Regions from separate parts of the Psychrobacillus sp. FSL H8-0487 genome, predicted to be linked through region 1. Evidence: riboswitches for the same ligand, from Rfam matches in the RefSeq annotation. Region 1 holds a riboswitch; the other holds the start of a gene.
The links. Region 1 has a riboswitch for S-adenosylmethionine ahead of MHI47_RS02550 (methionine biosynthesis PLP-dependent protein). Riboswitches for the same ligand answer to the same signal wherever they lie in the genome.
Positions count from the first base shown of each region.

Region 2: it holds a riboswitch for S-adenosylmethionine, as region 1 does, so the genes downstream of both, MHI47_RS16245 (bifunctional homocysteine S-methyltransferase/methylenetetrahydrofolate reductase) here and MHI47_RS02550 (methionine biosynthesis PLP-dependent protein) in region 1, are expected to answer to the same signal.

Region 1 covers NZ_JBBOZA010000001.1:513,978-524,306, forward strand. The annotation lists gene metC (cystathionine beta-lyase) at 1-308, opposite strand, end outside; gene MHI47_RS02550 (methionine biosynthesis PLP-dependent protein) at 305-1,423, opposite strand; SAM riboswitch class I at 1,508-1,615, opposite strand; gene MHI47_RS02555 (hypothetical protein) at 1,699-1,899, opposite strand; gene MHI47_RS02560 (TetR/AcrR family transcriptional regulator) at 2,107-2,667, shown strand; gene MHI47_RS02565 (DUF2798 domain-containing protein) at 2,962-3,477, shown strand; partial or broken gene MHI47_RS02570 (universal stress protein) at 3,680-3,868, opposite strand; gene MHI47_RS02575 (TIGR00266 family protein) at 4,121-4,927, opposite strand; gene MHI47_RS02580 (aldehyde dehydrogenase family protein) at 5,088-6,566, shown strand; gene MHI47_RS02585 (saccharopine dehydrogenase family protein) at 6,582-7,739, shown strand; gene MHI47_RS02590 (acyl-CoA dehydrogenase family protein) at 7,742-8,935, shown strand; gene MHI47_RS02595 (threonine/serine exporter family protein) at 9,285-10,052, shown strand; gene MHI47_RS02600 (threonine/serine exporter family protein) at 10,065-10,329, shown strand, end outside.
Region 2 covers NZ_JBBOZA010000001.1:3,173,086-3,183,414, forward strand. The annotation lists gene MHI47_RS16220 (GMC family oxidoreductase) at 1-579, shown strand, start outside; gene tatA (twin-arginine translocase TatA/TatE family subunit) at 661-867, shown strand; gene MHI47_RS16230 (TetR/AcrR family transcriptional regulator) at 915-1,520, opposite strand; gene MHI47_RS16235 (DUF817 domain-containing protein) at 1,638-2,393, shown strand; gene metH (methionine synthase) at 2,562-5,999, opposite strand; gene MHI47_RS16245 (bifunctional homocysteine S-methyltransferase/methylenetetrahydrofolate reductase) at 5,980-7,839, opposite strand; SAM riboswitch class I at 7,911-8,020, opposite strand; gene MHI47_RS16250 (nuclease-related domain-containing protein) at 8,261-9,211, opposite strand; gene MHI47_RS16255 (protoporphyrinogen oxidase) at 9,329-10,329, opposite strand, start outside.

The DNA.
Region 1 (10,329 bases):
TCTTCTGTAATAACGATATGATCGCCAGAAGACAAAAGCATAAAAGCAGAAGAAATAGCTGCAATTCCCGAAGCAAATGCAAGTCCTCTAGTTCCTCCCTCTAGTTCCGCAATGGTTTTTTCAAGTGCTTCTCTTGTAGGGTTTCCCGATCGACTATAGTCATAAGGGCCGAAATTATCAAAGTTTTCTTGATGAAAAGTGGAGGATAAATAAATAGGAACATTGACAGCTCCCGTTTTTATTTCTGAATTTCCACGAGTAGAGGCGACGACTAGACTAGTTTCCAATGACTCTTTGAAATCACTCATTTTAAAACCTCACTTTCTAAAGTATTAAATACTTGTTGTAAATCTGTTATTAAATCTTCGACCTCTTCAATTCCCACCGAAAAACGAAGGAGACTATTATCAACCCCTCGTGCAATTCGTTCCATCTCCGGTATATCCGCATGTGTTTGTGTAGCAGGATAAGTAATAAAGCTCTCCACACCGCCAAGACTCTCTGCAAATACAATTAATTTCAAATTCTCTAGGAAAGGGGCAACCCACTCGCTTTTATGTAAACGGAAGGACAACATCCCACCAACCCCGGGATATAATACATCTTTAACTGCAGGCTCTTGCTTTAAAAACTCTGTAATTCTTTTAGCGTTTAAATCATGTTGCTTCATACGTAGATGAAGCGTCTTTAATCCTCTTATGAGTAACCAAGAATCGAAAGGAGAAAGGACGGCTCCTGCTGCATTATGATTAGTTTGCAGCTGTTCACTAAGTTCCGCACCCTTTGAGACGACAAGTCCCGCAAGAACGTCATTATGTCCACCAATATATTTGGTACCACTATGAATGACAATATCAGCACCCATTTCAATAGGTCGCTGTAAGTAAGGAGTAAGGAATGTATTGTCTACGATTAAAAGTAGATTATGCTCTTTTGCAACCTCAGCAAATAGTTGGATATCAATTTCCAACATCAAAGGGTTTGTTGGGGTTTCAATAAATAAAGCTTTTGTATTTTTGGTTATCAATTCTGTTACTTCTTCAGCTGATTCAAACTTTGCATAAGTGGTACGAATATTATAAGAATCTGCATACTGGTTAAATAACCGGTAGGTTCCACCATATAAATCATCAGGCGCAATTAATTCATCCCCTGAGCGAAAAAGGGACAAAACCAATTGTATAGCGGCCATGCCAGAACTACAGGCAAAGCCAGCATCTCCAACTTCTAACTTTGCAATTCCATTTTCTAAAATAGCGCGAGTTGGGTTTTTAGTTCGTGTGTAGTCATATCCTGTTGACTGCCCGATCCCATTATGTTTGTAAGCTGTTGAAAGATAAATAGGGGGATTTACCGCACCAGTTTTCTCATCACTATGGTTGCCCAATTGAACTAACTGTGTATCGATACTGTTCTTTGACATTAGATGCTCATCCTTTACAATTAAAATAAAAAAAAGAGGATTCTCTAATAAGAAGAGAATCCTCAAGTAATATTGAAGTTTGTCTTCTTATCTTCAAGACGTCAAACGTCTATTTGGAATTAGCACCATACCTAAACGTGGCTGGTTGCTGAGACATCTACGGGCCAATCCCTCCGTCTCTCTCGATAAGAAAAATATATTAAATTATCACAATTTTTAATTTAAATAAGCTTAACACGTAGATGTGTTTTTAACAAGATGCATTTTGTTCAACATCATAACAAAAATGTCCATATTAAAACAATTACTCCGAGTATTAATGATATCCAACCTACTATTAACTTGTGAGAATAAGCTAAAGCTACTAGCCCCAAAAGAACTGCTCCAGCACCTAGCCAAAGCGGAGCATAAAAGAAACCTAGCACCCCTAAAACGATACCTAACAAACCAACCCATAATCCTGTAGAAGACTCCATCGTATCCACCTCCCATCTTGTATTGTAGGAACATAAGGCATAATGCTCCTCGTAATATTATATGAAGGTTTAGGAAGGGGAGATAAACAATCAAGGGTGTATTGGGCGCTTTGCTATTTATTTAAAATAAACAAAATACTAGAATGTTGTTAAAAATTTGTTATACTAACAAACAGACCCGTCGGTATGTTAGGAGGAAATTCAGATATGGATACTAAATCACTCATAATTGAAACTGCTACAACACTGTTTCAACAAAAAGGCTACAAAACTGTAGGACTAACAGAAATTTTAAAAGCATGTAACGTTACAAAAGGGGCCCTTTACCACCACTTTCCAAATGGCAAAGACGAACTCTTAATAACTTGTTTACATGCTTTAAAAGAAGATATTACAACAGATATTAAAGTGATTTTCAGTAAGCATCCTTCGACTGAAGATGCCATAGTTTCCATGATTGATAAATTAATTCGTAGTTTTGAAAAGGATGGGACCATCACTGGCTATACATTTAGCAGTATCGTTAGTGAGATGGCGACAATGAGTGAGCCTGTCCGAACCGCTTGTAGTGATTTGTATGAAAATATAGAGCAAATTTATTATATTAAACTATTAGCCGATGGTTTTTCGGTTAAAAAGGCTACTGCCATTTCATTATTATTGACTGCTTCAATTGAAGGAGCAATGATGCTGTGTTTAACTCAGCAATCAACTAATCCCTTAATTAAAATTTCGAACCTATTACCAACTTTATTAAAGAATTTCTGAAAAGGAAATCCAATATATAAAAAGAGTACAGTAACTCTGTAATATTGTAGGAATTGTCGGCTGTTTAATGAAACAGCTTTTAATAATGCACTTAGGAATCTATGGACTAGCTTTAATCCAAGCGAAAACCCCCATTAACATGGTTTGCATATAGGATTTAAATGAAAAACTTATGGACACTTCAAAGAGTTTTTTCTCTCTATAACGTTATCCTCTATTATAAAAATCGACTGTTTTGCTTCATATTAATTGCCAAGGTCTAAATAAGCTTTTTGAAAGGAAGATAAGTAAGATATGCATCAAGATAAAAGACTACCAAAGAATGGTAAAGAAGGCGCAATATTTGGCGCAATCATTTGTACATTATCAGTACTATTTATAGGATCAATCAACATAATTCTTGCAGCTGGAGGATTTAACAGTGAGGTTGCAATGGATATGTTAATCCTGTTGCCTATTATTTGGGTTATTGTGATGATTATTGAACCGTTAGCTATCGGTCGTTTTGCTGAATTTTTAGCATCTAAATTTATTTCACCAACAGACGGTTTTGCTGCTCGTATTATGTTCCGTACACTGTTCACAGTTTTAGGTATGTCATTTACAATGACTATTGTTGGAGATATCATGGGAAATGGATTTACAACTGATATCTTTACTAACTTTATCCAAATTTGGCCACGTAACTTTTTAATAGCTCTATTCTTAGAAAGTTTGGTTATTCAACCGATTGCACGTTTTGTAATGGTTAAAATGCATGAAGCTCAAGATAGAAAAGCATTAGTTCAAACAAATACACAAAGTATCTAGGTAAAGTAAGGTACATGGACATTGCACTTACACATCGGATGAAGCTTTCTGTAATAGGGTAAATGAATCAGGAGAAGCTACGAGATACAGTCACGTAGCTTCTCTACTTTTTAAGTAATCCTCCAATGTCGGTTCCCTAAAAGGTGAATAAGTTAATCCTATAAAAAAAGCGTCCAGACTTTTGAAAGTCTGGACGCTTTTTTTATATTGTTGAACCAGTTGTACGAATGACTAATACATCACATTTAGCTGAACGCACGATTGCTTCAGATACCGAACCAATCAAATAGCGTTCTACTGGCGTATGACCAGTAGCACCGCAAATAATTAAATCTGCCTCCACTGATTTAGCAATCTCTTTTGTTATTACTGTTTTAGGTGAACCATGGTCCGTATTTAAGGAATACTCACCCGATAATTGGAGTAAAAGTACAGTTCAATAAATTACATTACAAAATCCTCTTGTTGAGAAATACATTTTTTAATGATTAATGTGGAAAGCGTCACTTGAAACAGAAATCAGGGTTATATTAGTTGGATTATATTGTTCAAAATACTTGGGGCACTTAGTTCAAGGTATAAAATATTATAATTTCATAAAAAAAAACGGCTTAAAAAGAAAGCCATTCTCAAAGATTCCGATTTACTTCCCACCTAGCAGGTCAAATAATCCACCAGTTATACTACCTTCACCTTTTGAACCACCACCAGGTGTTTGGGGAGCTGCTGCAAATACTTTACTAGCCAATCTACTAAACGGAAGTGACTGAATCCATACGGTACCTGGACCACGAAGAGTAGCGAAGAATAATCCCTCTCCACCAAATAAGGCTGTTTTAACTCCTTTGACCATTTCAATATTGTAGTCAACGTCCGCAGTCATTGCTACGAGACACCCTGTATCTACGCGTAAAACTTCTCCTTGCTGAAGAGACTTTCTATGAATTGCCCCACCAGCATGAACGAAAGCGAGGCCATCACCTTCTAGTTTTTGCATGATGAAACCTTCACCACCAAAAAAGCCTGCTCCTAACTTACGCTGAAATTCGATGCCAATCGTAACCCCTTTTGCTGCTGCTAAGAAAGCATCCTTTTGACAAATAATTTTGCCACGGTATTGGCTTAAATCCAATGGAATAATTTTACCTGGGTAAGGTGATGCAAAGTAGACATGTCTTTTTCCGCTACCTGTATTAGTGAAAGTTGTCATGAATAAACTCTCTCCTGTAAGCATACGCTTACCTGCACCCATTAATTTGCCCATAAGACCACCGCCGCTACCAGCAGAACCCGATGAGCCATCGCCGAAAATAGTTTCCATTGAAATACCGTCTTCCATCATCATTAAACTTCCTGCTTCGGCAACAACTGTTTCCTTGGGATCTAATTCGATTTCAACAAATTGCATATCATCACCGTATAATTTGTAGTCAATTTCATGATTATTCATGAACAAATTCCTCCTTAAATTTTTCTCTACCATTTATACGAAAGCAGGGTGAAAAAGTTTCATTCGAAATATCCAAAGATTTTTAAAGGGATTTATGAAATTTTATAGAATATATGAATAATGGAAGCGTTTACATTTAAAAGTGAAAAGAGGGAATAAAATGAAATTAACTAACTTTATTAATGGCAATTGGCAAGACTCCGAGGGTGCAGATTATACACCAGTGGTAAATCCTGCAAATGGTGAACAGCTATCAGAGGTGAGGCTATCTACGGAAGAAGATGTAAATCTTGCGGTAGAAGCCGCAGTAAAAGCACAAAAAAAATGGGCACTCGTTCCTGCACCTAAACGTGCAGATTATTTATATGAAATTGGTAGGATAATGAAAGAAAAGAAAGAGCACCTTGCTCAAGTGTTAACAAAAGAAATGGGAAAAGTAATTGAAGAGGGACGCGGAGAAGTTCAGGAAGGCATTGATATGGCGTTTTACATGGCAGGAGAAGGGCGCCGATTATTTGGAGAAACAACCCCATCGGAATTGGCAGACAAGTTTGCGATGAGTGTCCGTTCACCTATTGGAGTAGTGGGGCTCATTACACCATGGAATTTTCCAGTGGCAATTGCTACGTGGAAATCCTTTCCCGCTATAGTGGCAGGAAATGCATTTATTTGGAAACCGGCAACGGAAACTCCGATGATGGCATATGAAATGGCTAAAATCTTTGAGGAAGCCGGACTTCCACATGGAGTGGCTAATGTCGTTTTTGGGTCAGGTTCTCAAGTTGGGACAGCTATGATCGAACATCCAGATGTAAAGGTTATCTCGTTTACTGGTTCTACAGAAACAGGGAGTAAGGTAGCCGAGCTTGGTGGTCGTCACTTAAAGAAAGTTTCTCTTGAAATGGGTGGAAAGAATGCAGTAATCGTCATGGAGGATGCAGACCTACCATTAGCAGTGGAAGGTATTTTATGGAGTGCCTTTGGAACAGCGGGACAAAGATGTACAGCATGTAGCCGAGTTATTGTGCATAAAGATGTAAAAGAAGACTTAGAAAAAATGCTCCTAGAACAAATGGAAAAACTAACGATTGGCGATGGACTAGATGAAACGGTGAAAATTGGTCCAGTTATTAATAAAAATGCTCTGAAAAAAATCCATTCCTATATAAAAATTGGACAAGATGAAGGGGCAACTCTCCTAACTGGAGGGGAAATATTAAGTGAGGGTATGCTGGCAAAAGGAAATTATTATGCCCCTACGTTATTTACAAACGTAAAGCCAAATATGCGAATAGCGCAGGAGGAGATCTTTGGTCCGGTTGTTTCCTTGATAGAAGTAGGTTCTCTAGAAGAAGCAATTGAAGTAAATAATGGAGTGAAATTTGGATTATCCAGCTCAATTTATTCGAATGATGTCAACAAAGTATTCCGTGCACAGCGTGATTTAGATACTGGAATTGTATATATTAACGCAGGTACAACAGGCGCAGAAATTCACCTGCCTTTTGGAGGAACAAAAGGGACTGGAAACGGACATCGCGATTCAGGGGTAGCAGCATTAGATGTGTATACAGAATGGAAGAGCATATATATCGACTACAGTGGGAAATTACAACGCGCACAAATAGACACAGAATAATAGGGGGAAAATTATATGATAGTTGCTGTATTAGGTGCAGGGTTAATGGGGAAAGAAGCAGCTCGTGATTTAGTGTTAAGCCCAAACGTGGATAAGGTTCTTTTATGTGATCTAGATGTAGGTCAAGCGAAGATGTTTAAGGAAAGATTGCAAAACTCCAAGATTGAAGTTTTAAGACTAGATGCTAACGAGGATGATAGCATACGCAAAATCATGAGAGAAGCGGATGTAATTATTAATGCATTATTTTATACATTTAACGAAAAAATAGCTCGGCTTGCTATAGAAGAGGGAATCCATTCTATTGATCTGGGAGGACATATTGGTGGAGCAACGGATCACGTATTAATGCTTCATGAAAAAGCTAAAACTAAGGGGATTACTCTAATTCCGGATTTAGGTGTTGCTCCTGGAATGATTAATATATTGGCTGGATACGGAGCTTCCAAACTTGATGAAGTGAATGCTATTCGTTTATATGTCGGTGGAATACCAGTTGAACCAGAGGGGATTTTTGGTTACAATATTGTTTTTTCATTGGAAGGGGTCTTTGATCATTACACAGATGCTTCACATGTCGTGAGAGAAGGGAAACTTCAGGAAATTCCTTCACTTTCAGAAGTAGAACCGATTACTTTTGAAGGATATCGTGAACTGGAGGCATTTCATACAGCAGGTGGGACTTCAACTCTACCTAAATCTTTTCCGAATGTGGATACACTTGAATACAAAACGATTCGATATAAAGGACATGCAGAAAAATTCAAACTGCTCGTAGACTTAGGGCTAACAAACAAAAATACAGTTGTTAATGTGAATGGCAATATGGTAAAGGCTCGAGATGTATTAAAGGAAGTCCTAACACCTCAGTTATTACTCGGGGATAAAGAGGATGCAGTATTGCTGCGGGTAATTGTAGAAGGTTTAAAAGATGGTATGCCTACAAGCTTCACTTACGAACTGGCGACCAAAAAAGACTCCCTTTCAGGTGAAACAGCAATGGCTAGAGCTACAGCAAATACGATTTCCATTGTTGCGCAAATGATTGGTAACAACGTCATCAAAAATCGTGGAGTATATCCACCTGAATTAATCGTTCCTGGCGAATTATATATAAGAGAGATGGCAGCAAGAGGCGTAGAAATAAAAGAATCTAGTACTAGAGGTGAGTAAAGATGAACTTTGACTTCTCAGAGGAACAAGTACTGTTGCGCAAAACAGTTCGGCAGTTTGTAGATCATGAAATAATTCCTCATATGGCAAAATGGGAATTAGACGGTGCATTTGATCCTGCCATTTGGAAAAGACTCGCAGACCTTGGATTGATGGGTGTTTGTATACCTGAAAAATATGGTGGCAGTGGAATGGATTATAATTCTCTTGCTATTGTTTGTGAGGAATTGGAGCGCGGAGATACGGCTTTTCGGACGGCAGTTTCAGTTCATACCGGTTTAAATTCCATGACCTTAATGCAATGGGCAACAGAAGAGCAGAAGATAAAATATTTGTTGCCACAAGCAAATGGTGAAAAAATTGGAGCGTTTGGTTTAACAGAACCAGGTGCAGGTTCAGATGTAGCTTCGATGTCTACAGTAGCAGTACTTGATGGTGACGACTATATATTAAATGGCCAAAAGACATGGATCTCCCTTTGTGATGTGGCTGATCATTTTATTGTTTTTGCTTATACCGATAAATCTAAAAAGCATCATGGTATTAGTGCGTTTATCGTGGAGCGTACACTGGACGGATTTTCATCTAAAGCGATTAAAGGTAAATATGGTATTAAGTCAGGAAATACAGGAGAGCTATTTTTTGATAATATGCGGGTGCCAAAAGAAAATCTTCTTGGGAAAGAGGGAGAAGGATTTAAGATTGCCATGTCAGCCCTAGATAATGGTCGATTCACAGTAGCAGCAGGAGCTGTTGGACTTTCAATAGCTTGTTTGGAAGCAAGTGTGAAGTATAGCAAAGAACGTCAAACGTTCGGAAAAGAGATTGGCAGACATCAGCTTGTTCAACAGATGATTGCTAAGATGGAGGCCGGACTTCAAATGAGTCGCCTTCTCGTATACCGTGTAGGCGAACTAAAAAACAAAGGTGTGCGCAACACAAGAGAAACATCTCTAGCAAAATGGCAGGCATGCGATTTTGCTAATAAGGCAGCAGATGATGCGGTGCAAATACATGGTGCATATGGATACTCCGATGAATATCCAGTAGCTCGATATTTGAGAAATTCTAAGGCTCCAGTTATTTATGAAGGAACGCGAGAGATTCATACAATTATGCAAGCAGAGTACGTCCTCGGTTACCGAGAAGACAAAACGCTAAGCAATATGCTGCCGAAGTGGCCATTTGACGAATAAAGCTTTAGTAGCAGCATGACCATAAACAAAAGCTCCCGAAGAATCTATTCGGCAGGAGTTTAACTTTAATATAACCCAGTACTTCTAACTAGCCCGCTAAGTGATAGGAGTTAATTTATTATATAATTTATAACACTAAGCGTGATTTTCGGGAGGAACAAGAATAATAATTGCCTCTATTTGCTACGGATGAATTTAAAAGTTATAATATGAATATATATTGATAAACTATATTAGAAAAATATTAAGTCTGAAAGTGGCTATTTTAGTCACTTTCTTTGTTTTTTTATAAAGTAAAGGTTTCATCAGTATTTGTTTTTTTATAGTTGGTTCTATAAGATTAGCTTAAATGGAAGAAAGAAGGTGTTCCTTATTGGATACAGATTATGAATTGGTAGTGGAGAGCTGTTTACTTGCAGGACGGTTAATGATGGAAAGTGGTGCTGAAACGTATCGAGCAGAAGATACGATGGACCGCATGGCTATTTCACAGGAACTTACGCAATCTCAAAGCTTTGTCACTCCAACAGGGATCATTTTTAGTGGGAATAAAAACCTTCCAACAAGATTAGTACGAATAAATGCTAGAACGACGGATTTAGGTAAAATCGCCTCCGTTAATAATGTATCTAGAAAATTAGCTTTTAGAGACATTACAATTGAAGAGGCATATAGTGAGCTTAAACAGATTGAAGATGAACATAAAACCTATCCATTTTGGATTCAAATAGTTGCAGCGGCAATTGCTTCAGGTGCATTTCTTTTATTATTTTCCGGAAAACTAATAGATGTACCTACTGCTTTACTTGCAGGAGGAATTGGTTATGCAATAGCAGATCGGTTAGAGATAAGGACGAGGGTTAAATTTTTTGCGGAATTTTTTGCGGCGTTTGTGGTTACTGTCATTGCAACCATTTCAGTTGCCACTGGTTTGGGGAGTGAAATAGATACCATCATTATTGGTTCTGTTATGCCCCTTGTTCCAGGTCTACTCATCACCAATGCAGTCCGCGATTTAATGGCTGGTAGTTTTGTGTCCGGTCTATCCAAGGGAGCAGAAGCTTTCCTCACAGCGTTTGCAATTGGAGCCGGAGTCGCGCTAGTACTATCACTGTAGGGAGGATTCAAATTGATATATGTAGTTCAAGGTATTTTAAGTTTTATCGCAGCTGCAGCGTTTGGAGTAGTATTTAACGCACCTAAGAAATCGCTGTTTTACTGTGGAGTAGTGGGCATGACCGGTTGGATTGTTTATATGTATGTGAACTCGTTAAATCAGGATCAGGTGAGTGCATCGTTTGCAGGAGCCTTTACCGTTGCATTCGTATCCCATATAATGTCCAAAAAATTTAAAATGCCGATGATTATTTTTAGTGTTGCAGGAATCATTCCAT
Region 2 (10,329 bases), 2.7 Mb from region 1:
TTGCATTTATTTGGTAATGAACCTATTTCTAATAATCCTGCACCATTTGGTACGCCGACTTGGGGTAAAGAATTTAAGAAAAACTCTTTACACTATTTCTACCGTAACCTAAGTGTAGTTTCACAAAGAGCTATATTGCCTCATAAAGATCATTATCTAGACTTAGATCCAACATATACAGATGATTACGGTGATCCGTTAATTCGTGTAACATTCGATTATACTGAGATGGACCATAAACGTAATGAATTTTTAGTTGAAAAAATTAATGAAGTAGTAAAAGAAATGGGAGCAGACATTATCGATACAATTCCAATGGCTGAGCATTTTGGTGGAAGATTTACTTTCCAACATGATGGTGGCGGTGTAATCATGGGTGATAGCCCTGAAAACTCTGCAGTAAATAATTACATGCAAATGTGGGATGTAGATAATTTATTCGTTTGTGGAGCTTCGGCATTCCCTCACTTTGGTCCAACGAATCCAACTCCAACTGTTGGTGCATTGGCTTACCGAGCAACTGAAGGTATGATTGAGTACTTAAAAAACGGCGGCGGACCATTAGTTCCTAAAAAATAATACAGTAGCAAGTGTAGAACCATCATTTTCTTTCAAAATGTGTTATATTAATAACGATTCTTTATAGAAGGAGGAGATTCTATGCCAAACATAGGGATACCCGGTTTAATACTTGTACTAATTATTGCTTTGATCATCTTTGGTCCATCTAAATTACCTCAACTAGGCAAAGCTGTTGGACAAACGTTAAAAGAATTCAAAACCTCGACTCGAGATATTATAAATGATGAAGAAAAAGATGATAAGAAAGTCGAAGCATCTGAAGTAAATTTAGATAAAAAATTATAATTTTGGTTGGTCCTGACATCTGTCAAGACCAGCTTTTTTTATTAGAATTAGCTTTTCTTTTTGAAATGAAATGAGCTATTATTGGTTTTAAATATTTCTAATAAATTATCTGCAATTTGCTCTGGTGTTTGTTTACACCCACCATGTATCCATTCAAGAATTACCCCATAAGAACCATACATTTTATATGTATTATAATGCTCTAGCTCAATACTTTCATTCGCTGCATCTAAATATACGATTCCCTCAAATACTTCCTTAAATTTCAAAAAGAATTTATCATTCATCCTAGGAATGGAATCTTCTAATGTTAATAAACTATAAAAATCTCTATTATCATAAAAGTGTTTAAAAAAAGCATTGGATGAAGGTAATATATGATTATAATCAACAACATTTGTTTCTAGAAATGGCTTATGAAATGCTAATTTTAATTCTCCTAATACTTCTGCTAGTAATTCTTCTGCTAAGTCCTCTTTATCTTTAAAGTGTAAATAAAAGGTGCTTCTATTATAGTCTGCCTTTTCCACTATATCTGTGACCGTAACGTTTTTGTATCCTTTGCTCTTCACTAGCTGGATAAAATGCATCTTCAAGAGATTTTTTGTTCTCCGAATTCTTCTATCCCCCATCGAATAACTTTCGGAATTCATGAGCAATTCCCCCTTGTCTTTTTAAATATAGACAAAATTATACATGAATAATCATCCTTGAACCAATCTGTTTTAAGTTCGTCCATATTCCTATAGCCATTTAAAAGGAGTATGGGAATGCGAAATCTTCTACTATTTACTTATTTACAGGCACTTTCTTGTATATTTCCTGTAATCATCTTTTCAGCCTTAGCTCTTTCTAAGTTTGTCAGTATCCCACTTATCCCTAGATATGATCTGATCCTACTCCTTTGTATAGCGGGGCAAGTATTTATGCTCATTTCCAAATTAGAGACTTGGGATGAATTTAAGGTAATTTGTTTGTTTCATATTATTGGTCTCGGTTTAGAATTATATAAAGTACATATGGGTTCTTGGTCGTACCCCGAGGACGCCTTTAGTAAGGTAGGTGGCGTACCTTTGTATAGCGGATTTATGTATGCGAGTGTTGCGAGCTATATTTGTCAAAGTTGGCGTAGGATGAATCTCCATATGTACAATTGGCCGAAACCCTTTTGGGCGGTAGGAATTAGTGTTCTTATCTACTTCAATTTCTTTACCCACCATTTCAGCTATGATATTCGTTGGATTCTTAAATGCTTATTGTTAATCATCTTTTTCCGCACAGTAGTGACTTTTGAGTTAAGAGAAAAAGTGTTTAAAATGCCTATGATTCTTGCATTTTTACTAATTGGCTTTTTTATTTGGATCGCTGAGAATATCGTTACCTTCTTAGGTGCGTGGCAGTATCCTAACCAAGCGGAGACCTGGTCGCTCGTGCATATCGGCAAAATTAGCTCGTGGTTTTTACTTGTGATTATAAGCGTTATTATCGTTGCACAACTGAAGCGAGTGAAGAGCCGTTCCTTATAAATGTGTGAGGATTGATCGATTATCGGTCGCTATCGATCGATATTCTTACTCGGTGGATCGATTATGGAGCATCATCGATCGATTCGACAGATATTAAGTGTTTTTTGACCGATTATCCATTTTCTATATATAAAAAACACTGCCAAGTTAGTTGGCAGTGTTTAATCTTTAGTCAACGACAAAATATCTTGCATCTGGATGTGCAAAAACGATTGCAGATACAGACGCTTCTGGTTCCATCATGAACTCTTCAGTAAGTTCTACTCCAATGACTTCAGGTTTTATCAAGCTAAACAGTTTTGCTTGGTCATCTAAATTGGGACAAGCTGGATAGCCGAAAGAGAATCGCTGCCCTTGGTATTTTGCTGCAAAACGGTCACGCATGGTGAAGTCCGTTGCATCTGGGAATCCCCATTGGTCTCGGATTTCTTGGTGAATGCGTTCGGCAAATCCTTCTGCAAGTTCTAAGGCTGTTGCTTGTAATGCATGGCTTTCTAAAAACTTGCCTTGGTTTTTCAGTTTAGCGGCTTCCCCACGAACTCCATGCCCTGCCGTTACTAACATTAGTGCTACATAATCCATTTCTCCACTGTCTACAGATTTTAAATAATCTGCTAAACACAGGAATGGCACGATGGATTGACGTGGGAATGTAAAGCGCTCGATTTCTGTTTTACAGTCGAAAGGGTCATAAATAATGACATCATTACCATCCGCCTGAGCAGGGAAAAATTGATATACCCCTTGCGGCTTCAATATATCAGATTGCAAATATCCCGTGACTAATTCATGTAATTCTGTAGCGCGCCCGTCATTTTCTGCTAAAAGTTTTTCACTATACCCTTTTAATCCTAAATGATGGCCTATTAATGTTCGCATATTTACATATGGGTGCAAATGTGCAACTAAATAATCCTTTAATACATGTTTACGAACATCCTTTGGTCTATATACCTGAACATCCTCACTTACGGTCTTAATTGGTTTTTCTAAAACAGCTACCGCTTGTTTGGCCGAGCGATTAGCTTCCGCAATTTTTCGTTTTTCCTGTTGAACACTAAGTTCTACTAATAGAATCTCTTTATCTTCTTTATTTTGTAATCGATTGGCTAAGTCCAGACCCTGCATGGCATCTTTCGCGTATAGAACAGGCCCATCATATTGAGCGGAAATTTTTGTCTCAGTAAAACGACGAGAAAGTGCTGCTCCACCTACTAATATTGGCACATCAATACCTGCTTCTTTAAAGTCTTGAGCAGTGATGACCATTTGCTGCGCAGATTTTACAAGTAGCCCTGAAAGCCCGATCATATCAGGCTTTTCTTTCCGGATTACCTCTATTAAAGTGGCTGGAGTTACTTTAATCCCAACATCGATTACTTTATATCCGTTATTACTCAATATAATATCAACTAAGTTTTTACCTATATCATGCACATCGCCTTTTACAGTCGCAAGGACGATTTTCCCTTTACCAGAGTCATCCTCTTTTTTCTCCATGAACTGCTCCAAATATGCAACAGAAGCCTTCATCACTCCCGCACTTTGAAGAACCTCTGCAACTATTAACTGATTGTCATTAAACAGTCGTCCTACCTCAGCCATGCCCTTCATTAATGGACCATTAATAACATCTAGTGGTGCATCATACATTTGAAGTGCCGCTTCTAAATCCGGGATAAGTCCTTCCTTCGTACCTTCAATAACATAATAGGCAAGACGTTCTGGTACCGTTTTGGGTATATCATCTTCAGTCTTTTCTTTCTTTTTATCTCGGTAAAAATCGGTGAAATCAGCAAGTGTTTTGTCAGTCGTCGTAAACAAAAGCTCATTGGCCATATCGATTTCTTGTTTAGGAATAGACGCATATCTCTCCAGTTTCTCGGTATTTACAATCGCGTAGTCCAAACCAGCCTGCGTGCAATGATATAAATAGACTGCATTCAATACTTCTCGACCAACGGGTGGAAGACCAAATGAGACATTACTTACTCCTAAAATAGTTAGTGCTCTTGGCAGTTTTTCTTTAATGAGGCGAATCCCTTCAATCGTTTCTACTGCTGACCCAATATATTGTTGGTCACCTGTTCCGACTGGGAATACGAGTGGATCAAAGATAATATCCTCTGGCGCAAGCCCCCATTTATTAACTAATAAATCATAAGAACGTTCTGCGATTTCTAACTTTCGCTGTCTTGTAACCGCCATTCCTATCTCATCAATTGTGCCAACTACAACTGCCGCACCGTATTTCTTCACTAAAGGCATTACAGCTTCAAACCGCTCTTCTCCATCTTCTAAATTAATAGAGTTGATAATTGTTTTTCCTTGGGAATATTTCAGTGCAACTTCAATTACTTTTTCATCAGTCGAATCAATAACAAGTGGCACTTTAACTTTTTTCACTACCTCTTTCATAAAGTTAGTCATGTCCTCTAGTTCATCGCGGTCCGGATTTGCTAGGCAAATATCGATAACATGAGCTCCACCTTTTACCTGTGCCCGAGCAATTTCAGAGGCTTCCTCAAATTTTTCATCTACGATTAAACGTTTAAATTTTCGAGAGCCAATTACATTTGTTCGTTCCCCTATAAAGAGTGGGCGCATCGTTTCGTCGTATTGAAGAGGCTCAATCCCTGATACTACATGCCCATGACCTGCTTCTACGGGTTTACGTGGTGAAAGATCCTTTACCGCTTCTCGTACTGCTCGAATATGAGCTGGAGTAGTTCCACAACATCCACCAACAACATTCAACCACCCTTTTTCTGCAAAGCCTCTCAGCTTTTTAGAAAGTGATTCAGGAGATTCGTGATAATGCCCTTCCTCATCTGGTAAGCCAGCATTAGGATAGCAGCTAACATATCCATCTGATAGCTCAGATAACGAACGGATATGATCGGTCATAAATTCTGGTCCGGTAGCACAATTCAATCCAACGGAAAGTGGCTTTATATGCTCGATGGAAATATAGAATGCTTCAATACTCTGCCCTGCAAGTGTCGTTCCCATCGGTTCAATCGTTCCAGAAATCATAATAGGTAGTTCTATCTTTAGCTCAGTAAAAGCCTGTTGGATACCAATTGTTGCAGCCTTCACATTCAGCATATCTTGGCTCGTTTCTAGTAAAATAACGTCTACTCCACCTTCTACTAAAGCTTTTGCCTGTACATAAAAGTCGTTTGTAAGTTCGTCAAACGTAATACCACCAGTAACCGATAGTGTTTTAGTAGTTGGCCCTATTGCCCCAGCTACAAATCGTGGCCAGTCAGATGTAGAAAATTCATCTGCACATGTTTTAGCAAGCTGGGCTGCTCGAAAGTTTATATCATGTGCCTGAGCACCAAGATCATATTCATTTAACACGACTGGGGTTCCACCAAATGTATTCGTACAAATAATATCAGCCCCAGCAGCTAAATATTCACGATGAACATGTTCAATAACATCTGGTTTGACGATATTTAAATACTCATTACAACCGTCGTATTCTTCCCCTCCGAAGTCTTCAGGGCTAAGATCTGCATTTTGTATCATCGTTCCCATTGCACCATCAATAATTAGTATTCTTTGTTGGAGCTGCTGCTCAATTAGATGTTTGGACATAGCTGAATCCTCTCTCTTTCTCCCGGTCAGTCTCTTGAATATAATGAATTAATTCTAAAGACATATCGTAACGGAAAAATGGTGTAATAATATAAATTCCGTTAAATAATTCCGCTGCGGTATCGATTAATTCCTTCGATATTTGAATACCTTCTGCAGTAGCTCGCTCTCTATCTTCTCCACATAAGCGCATACGCTCTAGCACCTCTTCAGACAATTTTATGCCTGGGACTTCATTGTGAAGGAATTCAGAATTTCGACTATTGGTTAGTGGCATAATTCCGATGAAAATAGGGGTTGATAAATGCTTGGTCGCTTCGTAAATCTCATGGATTTTTTCTTTAGAATAGACAGGCTGTGTGATGAAATAATCCGCCCCACACTCAATTTTCTTCTCGAGTCGCTTCACTGCACGGTCCAGCACACGAACATTCGGATTAAAAGCAGCTGCTACAGAGAAGTTAGCCTTTTTCCGTAGCGACTTTCCTGAGAAAGAAATACCTTCGTTTAATTGTTTGATCAGTTGAATCAGTTCTAAGCTTGATACATCATAAACACTTGTCGCTCCAGGGAAATCCCCAATTTTAGTTGGGTCTCCAGTAACTGCAAGAATGTCATGGATTCCGAGCGCATCCAGTCCCATCAAATGAGATTGAAGACCAATTAAATTACGGTCACGGCACGTAATATGAGCAAGTGGTCTAATATTTTTTTGGTGTTTTAACATCGAACCCATCGCCATATTACTAACTCGTGGAGAAGCCAATGAATTATCCGCCATTGTCACCGCGTCAATTCCAGTTGCATATAGCTTTTCTGCACCTTCCATGAATGTAGTCGTATCGAGATGACGGGGAGTGTCTAATTCAACAATTATGGTCCTTTCTGTTTTCGCTTTTTCATGTAGAGCTTGGGTATTAGTTGGCTTAGCATCTTGAATAATAATAGGCTTTCTTGTCTCTACTACTTTATTGGTAATAGGGGTTAAATGCCCAATATGTCTTTTCACTGCTTCAATATGCTTTGGTGTCGTTCCACAGCAACCACCTATTAAGCGTACTCCTGCATCTCTCAAATATAATGCAGCTTTACCAAAGTACTCAGCATCGGATTCGTAAACTATACGTCCTTCATCTATATCCAGTAAGCTCGCATTTGGATAAGCAGATAAGAATGCCTTTTCTGGCAGCTTTACTCCTTCAAATGCTTGAATTGTATGATGTGGACCTAGTCGACAGTTGACTCCTACAATGTTGGCTCCAATTGTTTCAAGCTCATGCAGCGCATCATTTAGAGGTAAGCCATTTTGCAAAATACCCGGATCATGCATAGATACTTGAGCTATTATCGGAATATCGGTTAGTGTACGAAGATAAGTCACAGTAGTCTTTAGCTCTTCGAAATCATAATAGGTTTCAAGTAATAGACCATCTGGATCTCCCGCCAACAATTGGATTGCTTGTTGGTCGAGTGAATGAATAATTTCTTGGAGTGTAGCATCACTTTTTCGAATTCCTCGAATCCCCCCAATAGTCCCGAGGACGAATTGGTTTCCAGATGCGGCAGCTCTTTTCGCAATTTGAATGGCAGCTTCATTTATTTCTTTCACTTGATTTTCTAGTCCATAGCGAGCAAGCTTAATAGCATTTGCTCCGTATGTATTCGTTTGAATAATATCTGCTCCGGCCGCAATATAATCCTGATGGATTTTCTCTATAATTTCCGGTTTTTGAATATTTAACTCTTCATTACAATAGTCAATTCCATAAGAGTACAGTAGTGTCCCCATTGCCCCGTCTGCTGTCAGCATAGACGTCTGTAACTTCTCCAATAAACTCATCGTGCATTCATCCTCCCATATAAAAAAGCCTTCTATGAAAAGAAGGCTTTACTAGTATGCAAGATACCACCTTCTCATCTTTCAAACTTTTGCAAAGTCTGCTGGATTTAGCACCTGACCAAATGAATGGCTGGTTGCTGAAGCGTCGTAGGGCCAGTCCCTCGGCTTCTCTTGATAAGAATTTCACTATTCAGTTTTCTAATTAGACATATCGTACCTTTATTCAACTAAAGCGTCAAGGTATATTTTGAACTTTCTATATACTCCGCTTTTGAAGTTGGATCGTCCTCATCGATCGATTTATCGTGATGATTGATGAATTATGGACGACGATGGAGCGATTTTTAGTGGTGGTCGATCGATTTTCGATGTGTATCGATCGATTATTCCTATCGATCGATCGATTCTCCAATAATACGCTTCACCACTTCCATTTATACTCTATTTTACTCTGGGATGTACCAGTTCGAATTAAATCCATAGATTGGAGAAGTCTAGATGCTACATGATGAGAATTTATATGAAGGAATTTTCGACACTGCCGATTATTAATCGTATCCCCGATCAAAACAAACCACTCTCGAATGGCTTTCTCATGAACAAGCCTATCTACATGACCACAACGTATACAGTTCCAGCCATTCTTCCTTTTTACCATCCCAAACATTTCACATTTTTCACAGCACACTCCAGTTTGTAAATCATTTGGGTTAATACCCCAGCGATTACACATCGGGTATGGGAAGTATGTTTTGTGACTCTTTAAAATTTCTGTACTCAATTTATGCAGCTCTTTTCTAGATATATATCTTCTTTCTCGAGGAATATTTCTTAGATAGATAGGAATTGTTTGATGGAGAATAGCGTTGTATTTTGTGGGGGGCTCAATAACTCGAACTTTGGAATTTGTTAATACAATTACTCCAAAAACAGGAATCGTCACACCATGTTGTTTTAACCATTCGTCGAGTAAAAAAATATTCCTTTCAATCTGAACCTCTGGACTTTCAAATACGTCCACTTTACCTTCTTCATTTTCTCTTTCTAATTGAGAGGGGTTTTGCTTAAAGCTCAACTTCCCACCTATATTCTTACTCTCCAAAATCACCGCAAAATACTGCGTGAAAAAGACTGTATCAATCTGGAACTTTCCATATGATTCTAAACTCACATCGTGCAATACCACATATTCAAAAGGAAATGAATACTTACTAAACACTCCGTCTACTCTAACTTCTCCATGAATACCAGCCAATGCCATATGCATTTTGGAATGAATCAATTCCTTCATTTCATGTGACTCATGTAATCGTCGATTCAATAACTGAAGACCTATATAGCTATATTCCTCCGTACGTGTTTTTACTATCAACCAACCACCTCCACCCGCATCGTAGCACAATAAAAGAAATTGTAAATTCTACTAAAAATGCAACTATTCCCTTTTCCCCATAAAAAAAAGACCAAAAGTGAATTTTGGTCCCGTAATTTACTGTACTATTGAATTTATGATTTTTTCTGCAGTTTCTCTGCCATTCTTAATACAAGCCGCAATCCCAACTCCGTAATAAGAACAGCCAGCTAACAAGACATTTGGCATGTCATTTGCCATTTTAGCTGTTAATGATTGAATCGCATCTCCATGCGCTAAATGATAGTTCGGCATTTGCTCGTTCCATTTTGTTACTTCTATGACTTCAGGTTTGCCTGTTAATTTCAAGCTCATTTCAATATCTTGAAGCGCCACTTCCACTAGCTCGTCTTCACTCATGTTCTTCATACTCTCAAAAGCCGGGTTCGAACTCTTATAAAACATACGAACTAATAACTGATTATTTTTTGATGTGTGCGTCCATTTCCGACTTGTCCACGTACATGCATTACATCTCACATCACTATTTTCAGAAACGATAAAACCAGTTCCCTCCGCTGGGAGCTGCTCGTCTGGAATATCAAAACCAAGATATACACTAATAAGGGAGGAATTTTTCAATTTGTTAAAGTCCGTATCCAACTCTTCATCCTGAAGAATTACTTGCGCCACGTTATGAGGAGTTGCTAGCACTACACTGTCCGCTTCAATCGTTTCTCCGTTAGTCAATAAAATCGAATAATAATCATCTTTCTTCTCTACTTTCTTCGTTGCCACACCTTTAATAATTGTTGATTGGCTTAGCACTTCCTCTAAGCGATCGATAAGTGTAGAAAGTCCGTTTTGAAAGGAAATAAACTTCTTATTTGCTGAGGCCTGGAATTGCGCTTTGTTTTCTTCTAACCCTTTCATTATACTGCCGTATTTGTTTTTATAATCGATTAAGTATGGCAATGTTGAAGCGATAGAAAGCTTATTTAGATCCCCCGAGTATACGCCAGATAACACAGGAACAATTTGTTTTTCCACTAATTCTTTCCCTAAGAAATATTCTAAAAATGATCCGACAGAACTTTCTTTTGTGAAAGTTTCATTTGGTATTTCTAAATCCTTTAACG